Regions from separate parts of the Cellvibrio polysaccharolyticus genome, predicted to be linked through region 2. Evidence: predicted binding sites of a transcription regulator. Region 2 holds the regulator's gene; the other holds the start of a gene.

Region 1 (3,612 bases), 1.2 Mb from region 2:
CCGCCACCAAAGGCTACCCGCCGTCGGTGTTCGGCATGCTGCCAGAGCTGGTGGAAAGCGCCGGCAACGGCGAAAGCGCCTGCGGCAGTTTGAGCGCACTCTATACCGTGCTGGCCGAAGGCGATGACCAGCAGGACCCGATTGTGGACTGCGCCCGGGCGATTCTCGATGGTCACATTGTGCTGTCGCGCCATCTGGCCGATGTGGGCCATTACCCGGCGATTGATATTGCCGCCTCGGTCAGCCGCTGCATGAGCCAGGTCAGCGCTCCGCACCACTTACAGGCAGCGCGCCAGTTCAAAGAGTATTACAGCACCTTTGAGAAAATTCGCGAGCTGATCCCGCTCGGTGGTTACACCCCGGGCATGGACAACAAGACCGATCGCTCGGTACAGCTGGCGCCGATGATGGAGCGGTTTTTGCGACAGGACGTCAACGCCAGCGCCGACCTTGAACAAAGTGTTAACACCATGCAAGGCCTGATGAAATGACCATGAAAGCCCGCATTGCAACTCTCTCGCGGCTGGCCAGCCTGCGCGGTATTCGCGTACAGCAAATGCTCGGCACCGTGACTTACCAGCAAAATCTCTGTCAGCGCTACCGCAATAATATTACCGGCCTCAACCGCTTGTGCGGCTTTACCGTGCCGATGAGCACCGCTCTGCAACGCGACAACCAGCAGAAATACAAGATGACGCTGCACAAGATGATTGAGCTGCAGCAGCGCGAATTGAACCTCGCCGAAGAGAATCTGACCCGCATTCGCGGTGAATTGATGGAGGCGATGCGCAGTGAAAAAGTGGTTCATCATGTCATTGATCACAAAATGAACCAGTGGCAACAGCTGCTGACGCAGCAGGAGCAAAAAATTCAGGATGGCCTCGCAGCCCAGAGCTGGTGGCGTAATAACGGCACTAACGGTTAATCCGGCACCTTTTTTTGTATTGTCGGCAAACTCCTGGCGTTATCTGCAGATTTTTTTTCAGTTACCATTTAAGTCCGTGCCGCAGGCGGTCGCCTTTCGGTAGTAACACCTTTTTTCAGGACGTAAGCATGGAAATCAGCAGGCACCTCAAGCCAGGCTACAGTGTTCAGGCAGAAACCCGCCCTGCCATCAAAACCGATGCCGCACCGGCCGCCAAAGACAGCGCGCTGCGCAACGCATCCGGCGAGCCTCGCCTTGAGCAGTTGCAGGAGGCCATTGGCCGCCTGCCGGATATAGATCTCGACAAAGTTGCCGCCATTAAACTGGCCCTGCAACGCGGCGATATCACCACCGACAGCGCCGCTCTTGCCAGCAGCATCGTGACTTATCACAGCGGCAGCGATGCATGAATCGACGTGAGCAGCTTTTACAGGTTGCCGAACAGGATATTCAGCTGGATACCGCTGACTACACCCGGCTACAAACACTGATGCACGAGCTGCATCAGGCGCTGCTCGCTCATCACTGCCCGCAAATTGATGCACTCAACAACGATATCGCTACCCTGCTGACCAATTTGTCCGGCAGGGCGCAGCGCCGCAGCAAAATTCTCAGCGCCTTTGGCCTGGGCAGTGGCGGCCAGGCGATGAATCAGTTTTTCCAGCAATACGCCGCTACCCGCCGTGGCACTATTCGCCAGCAGTGGGAGCAACTGGGCCAGCTCACCAGCCAGTGCAAATTCCTCAACGAGCGCAATGGCAAGTTGCTCGCCATGCACAATGACATCCTTACCCAACTGCTCGACAACCAGCGCGATGCCCAGTTGTATTCCCCGCAATTTTTCTGATTATTTTTCCAGCCGAACCACCGCCTTTTCCTCTGCCTCCCGCTTAATAAATTCTGCCTTTTTGTCGCCTTTGTAAAACAGCGTCAACCACCGCGACCACGCGGAAACAAATTTTCCCCCTGGCCATGACAAACAGCGATGCGGAAGAACATCTTCTGGCTAAAAAACGCTGAAAGCCGCTATTTACAAGGCCGTCAGCCCTTGGCATCGAACTTGCTAATCTCTTTACAGGAGTACCCTCTATGGCAATTGATTCAGACTACATCAAGCAGCAGGCTACCCAGCTGGCCAACTACGAAGTGCAAAGTGCCCTGGCGAAAGCCAATCGCACCGAAGCCCGTTACAAGGCACAGCTGAGCGCTGTGACTACGTTGGAAAGTTCGCTACGAACCTTTGGCTCGGCGGTTAAAGGGTTGAAGTCCCTCACCAGCAACATGCTGGTAAACAGCGCCGCGCTCAGCCACGAAGGTATCGCCACGGCCAGCGTCGGTCTCAAAGCCATTCAGGGCAGCTACGATTTTTTTGTTGAGCAACTTGCCAGCCGTCATCAGTTTTCTATTGAAGGATTGCAGGACGGTGATATTGATACCAGCGGCAGCCTTACCATTGGCCAGGGCGATAAAAGTTTCACCATCGACCTGAGCACCATTGATAACAATGAAGACGGTAGCAACTCGCTGGCTGAATTGGCTTCTGCCATTAACAAAGCCAGTGATAACACCGGCGTTAAAGCCACGCTGGTGCGCAGTAACGGACAGGTTTCGCTGGTATTGGCCAGTGAAAAAACCGGTGCCGACAATGCCATCACCCTGAGCACCAGCAATACCAGTGGCGGCGCTTTCGATACCGCACTGACCAATCGCCGTGAATTGAGCCAGGCGCAGGATGCCAAAGTTCGTCTGGGTGGTGAAGGCGGTATGGAGCTGACCAATGCCAGCAACACCTTTAACGAAATTATTGATGGTGTCAGCCTCACCTTTACCAAGGCACACAAGCCAGGCGACCAACCGCTAACCGTCGGTATTGATCAGGACAAAACGGCAACCAAAGAAAAGGCGCAATCCTTTGTCACCGCGCTGAATACCTTGATGAGCAGTTTTGACACCTTGACCGCCAGCGGTGGCGAAAACGGAACGCGTGGGCCATTGGCGGGTGATAGCAGCATCCGCGCCATTGAGAATATGCTCAACCAGGCATTACGCGGCAATTATGGCGGTGCCACGCTGATGGATTTTGGTATTACCAGTGATCGCAACGGCAAACTGACCATTGATAGTGACCGTTTTGAAAAAGCTCTGGCCGAAAAACCAGAAGCCTTTGAAAAACTGTTTAAAGATAAGGGCGGCCTGCTGGAAACCATTGATAAAAGCATCACGCCCTACACCAACAGCGCCAATGGTGTGATGAAAACCCGTAAGGAAAGCCTCAACCTGATGTTGCGTCGCATGGATGACCAATTCGACAACTTACAAAAGCAGTACGACAACTACTACAGTCGTTACCTTAAACAATACACCAGCATGATGCAGACCATGTCTGCCATGGAATCTACTTTCGGTATGTTCTGATGAGTAATTATCAAATTAATGAAAGCTACGAAGGCTATCGCTCGGTCGATCTGGAAGTGCGTGCGGCCTCCTCGTCACCTTATCAGCTGGTGCTGGTGCTGTTTGACGGATTGCTCGACGAATTGGCGCGCGCTCGCGGCCACATTGAAGGCAAACGCTTTCAACAAAAAGGCCAGTCACTTGAAAAGTGCATGAACATTCTTAATGGTCTTAACAGTGCACTGGACTATGACAACGGCGGCGAAACCGTGCAGGGTCTTTCAAGACTTTAC
Region 2 (3,612 bases):
CAGGCGTTGCGTACATCAATACCAATAGCAAAGCGCTGCTCATTATTTTGATGGGCCTGAATCTGGGCAATCAAGGGTGGCAGCAGGCTGATCGGTAAATTGTCTATGCAATTAAAGCCAACATCTTCCAGCACGTGCAAGGCAGTACTTTTTCCTGAACCTGACAGTCCGCTGACGATGACGAGATGCATAGTAAAATCCTGCTCGGCGTATTAAGGAAAGATCCGCTGAAATCCTGAAACGGCTCCGGTTATCCAGGGCGTGGCTCAGGATGAATAAAAAAAACGTTCAGGGCAAGCGGCAAATTCCGGTGCCGGTTAAATTATGAAACAGCCGCCTGAAAGAGAGCCTGATCACTGTCCGCCTGGCGCAAGGAATCACGAAAACCCGCGTCATTAAGCGAACGAGCCAGAGAGGATAGGGTATCAAGGTGTTCTGCATTAGCATTTTCCGGTACCAGCATAGCGAATAAAATATCCACTTTCTGGCCGTCAATTGCATCAAACTCAATAGGTTGTTTCAGAGTAATCAGGGCGCCTATCGCTTTACTGCCGCATTCCATGCGGCAATGCGGTAAGGCTATCCCGAAACCGATGCCGGTAGATCCCAGGCGTTCCCTGGCTATCAGCCGACGAAAAACTTCATCGGCATTAATAGAGGGTACGGCGCGTGCAATGGTATTGGCGAGAATTTCCAGGGTGCGTTTCTTGCTAACACCTTCAATAGCACACAGGGTGCGATCGGGCGTAATCAGTTCCGGGATTGTCATGGTTAACGATGGCTACGTAATTTTTCTTTGTGTTTAATCAGTTGGCGATCCAGTTTGTCCGCCAGTTTATCAATGGCCGCATACATATCCGCTTCTACGGCATCAGCAAATAAATCCTTACCGCTGACGTGCACCGTGGCTTCCGCTTTTTGATCGAGGTGATCAACCCCAAGGATGACATGCACAGAAGTAATTTTGTCGTGGTGGTTATCCAGCTTTTCCAGTTTGGTTTCTACGTACTGCTTAAGGGCTTCAGTGACTTCCAGGTGATGGCCATTAATCGTAATCTGCATGGATACTTCCTCTTTGTTGGCGATATCAATGGATTTTTCAATCCGTCTTTTTATCTGATTATTTACTCTTTTATTGGTTCGCATTGAACTTCAAATTTGAGAATAAATAACGTTTCCTGATCGGTGCGATTACATCAACGATTTCCGCTCGTTGGACGGCGGGATGTTTAACGACTCCCGGTATTTTGCAATAGTGCGACGGGCTACCTGAATTCCCTGCTCGGCCAGCAGGTCGGTGATTTTACTGTCGCTCAATGGTTTTTTCGCATTTTCGGCGCTGATCAGTTTTTTAATCAGTGCACGAATCGCGGTTGAAGAACACTCGCCACCACCTTCAGTGCTCACATGGCTGGAGAAAAAATACTTCAGCTCAAAAATGCCTTGCGGCGTGTGCATGAATTTTTGTGTGGTTACGCGTGAAATAGTGGACTCATGCATCTGCACAATTTCTGCGATGTCGTGCAGCACCAGCGGCTTCATGGCCTCGGCGCCGTATTCAAGAAAGCCGCGTTGTTTTTCAACAATACAGCTGGCAACTTTCAGCAGGGTTTCGTTGCGGCTCTGCAGGCTTTTTAAAAACCAGCGCGCCTCCTGAAGGTTGTCTTTCAAAAAAGTGTTGTCGCTACTGGAATCGGCGCGCTTGACCATAGAGGCATAGTTGGCGTTGATTCGCAGGCGAGGTGCGATATCCGGGTTCAGCTCGACGATCCAGCGGCCATCGCGTTTTTCAACAAACACGTCCGGTACTACATATTCGGTATCGCCACTGGCAATAATGTCACCAGGGCGGGGGTTCAACCCCTGGATGAGCAAAACTGCCTGGCCCAGTTCATTTTCCTTGAGCCGGGTTTTGCGCATCAGCTGGCGATAGTCGCGGCTGCCAAGCAGCGGCAAATAATTTTTGCAGATGGTTTTGGCGGCTTCGAGGAAGGGCGTATCCGTCGGGAATTGTTGCAGTTGCACCAGCAGGCATTCGGCAAGGTTCTGGCTGCAAACGCCGCAAGGGTCAAATTGTTGCAGGCGATGTTGAACGGCGACCACTTCGTCCAGTTCCAGCTCTTCCAGTTCGGCAGCCAGGCCTTCAAAAATATCGTCCAGAGAAACCGACAGCATGCCGCCAGGTTCAACGGCGTCGATAATGGCCAGCGCAATCAGATAATCGCGATCGGAAAATGGCGTGAGGTTCAGTTGCCACATCAGGTGGTCGTAGATGGAATCGACCGCAGCCCGACGGCTTTCGAAGTCGTTGTCATCATTTTCAAAGTTGCTGCTACCGGAGCTGGATGTCTGGTAAACGTCATCCCAGCTGGTATCTACCGGCAAGTCGGTAGGGATGGATTCATTCCATTCGCCCACGACATCACTTTCGGAAAAGCCATCGCTTTCATTGAAGCTGTCAGTTTCCCGGAAGTCACTGTCGTGATCAGAGAAGTTTTCGCTGCTGTCAGACGAAGAAGAGTGGGCATCACTCAGCGGGCGGTCACCCGGCAGGTCAGCGGCTATTTCAGCCTGGCGTGTGTAATCAAGGTCGTCTTTTTCGGCGGATTCAGGAGGGTTGTCGAAGCTGTCTTCCATCTCCAGCATCGGGTTGGAGTCGAGGGCTTCCTGTATCTCCTGTTGCAGATCCAGTGTGGAGAGCTGCAGCAGGCGAATGGCCTGTTGCAGCTGCGGAGTCATGGTCAGTTGTTGACCGAGCTTTAACTGGAGAGATTGCTTCATCGTTTAAAAAGCTGATCCTGCTTAGACGAGAACAGTGGTCGATGAAGTAGAGTTTAGACAGCCTTGATCTCGCAAGCAACAAGGCTAAGCAATGTTTGTGCCTTGTTGTGTGTTATTTGCAAAAGTCAAGGCCCTGGCGTCAAATAAATCTTCAATCAAAGGCGGAAATTCTCGCCCAGATACACCTCACGCACTTTGTTATTGGCCAAAACTGTCTCGGCAGTGCCTTCGGCGATAATGTGACCTTCACTGACGATATAGGCCGTTTCGCAGATATCGAGGGTTTCGCGCACATTGTGATCGGTAATCAATACCCCGATACCGCGATCTTTCAGGTGTCTTACGATTTGCTTGATGTCATTGACCGAGATGGGGTCAACCCCGGCAAAAGGTTCATCCAGCAAAATAAAGCGGGGCTCTGTGGCCAGGGCGCGGGCAATTTCCACCCGGCGGCGTTCGCCACCTGACAGTGCCATGCCGAGACTGTCCCGAATGTGAGTGATGTGAAATTCCTGCAGCAATGAGTCCAGTTTGGCCAGACGCTGCTTTCTGTCGAGATCGCTACGGGTTTCCAGAATTGCCATGATGTTGTCGGCTACCGACAGCTTTCGAAATACCGAAGCTTCCTGGGGTAAATAACCGATACCGGCGCGTGCACGACCATGGATGGGCAGGTGGGTTAAATCCTTGTCGTCGAGCAGTACGCGGCCGTTGTCGGCGGTAATCAACCCGGCAATCATATAAAAGCAGGTGGTTTTTCCTGCGCCGTTGGGGCCGAGCAGGCCTACAATCGTGCCGCTGCTGACAGACAGGGAGACATCAATAACGACC

Evidence for each region. Region 2 encodes sigma-54, which starts transcription at its own class of promoters, with help from an activator protein. Its sites were predicted from a motif close to TGGCACANNNNTTGCNNT; they were not measured.
Region 1: a site for sigma-54 is predicted at 1,975-1,992, ahead of fliD (flagellar filament capping protein FliD). Genes of this name have one in related genera too.

The regions. Positions count from the first base shown of each region.
Region 1 covers NZ_PRDL01000001.1:273,131-276,742, reverse strand. The annotation lists gene fliI (flagellar protein export ATPase FliI) at 1-491, shown strand, start outside; gene C4F51_RS01240 (flagellar FliJ family protein) at 494-925, shown strand; gene flgM (flagellar biosynthesis anti-sigma factor FlgM) at 1,054-1,335, shown strand; gene flgN (flagellar export chaperone FlgN) at 1,332-1,772, shown strand; gene fliD (flagellar filament capping protein FliD) at 2,015-3,340, shown strand; gene fliS (flagellar export chaperone FliS) at 3,340-3,612, shown strand, end outside.
Region 2 covers NZ_PRDL01000001.1:1,498,548-1,502,159, forward strand. The annotation lists gene rapZ (RNase adapter RapZ) at 1-191, opposite strand, end outside; gene ptsN (PTS IIA-like nitrogen regulatory protein PtsN) at 323-769, opposite strand; gene hpf (ribosome hibernation-promoting factor, HPF/YfiA family) at 772-1,062, opposite strand; gene C4F51_RS06415 (RNA polymerase factor sigma-54) at 1,192-2,781, opposite strand; gene lptB (LPS export ABC transporter ATP-binding protein) at 2,937-3,612, opposite strand, start outside.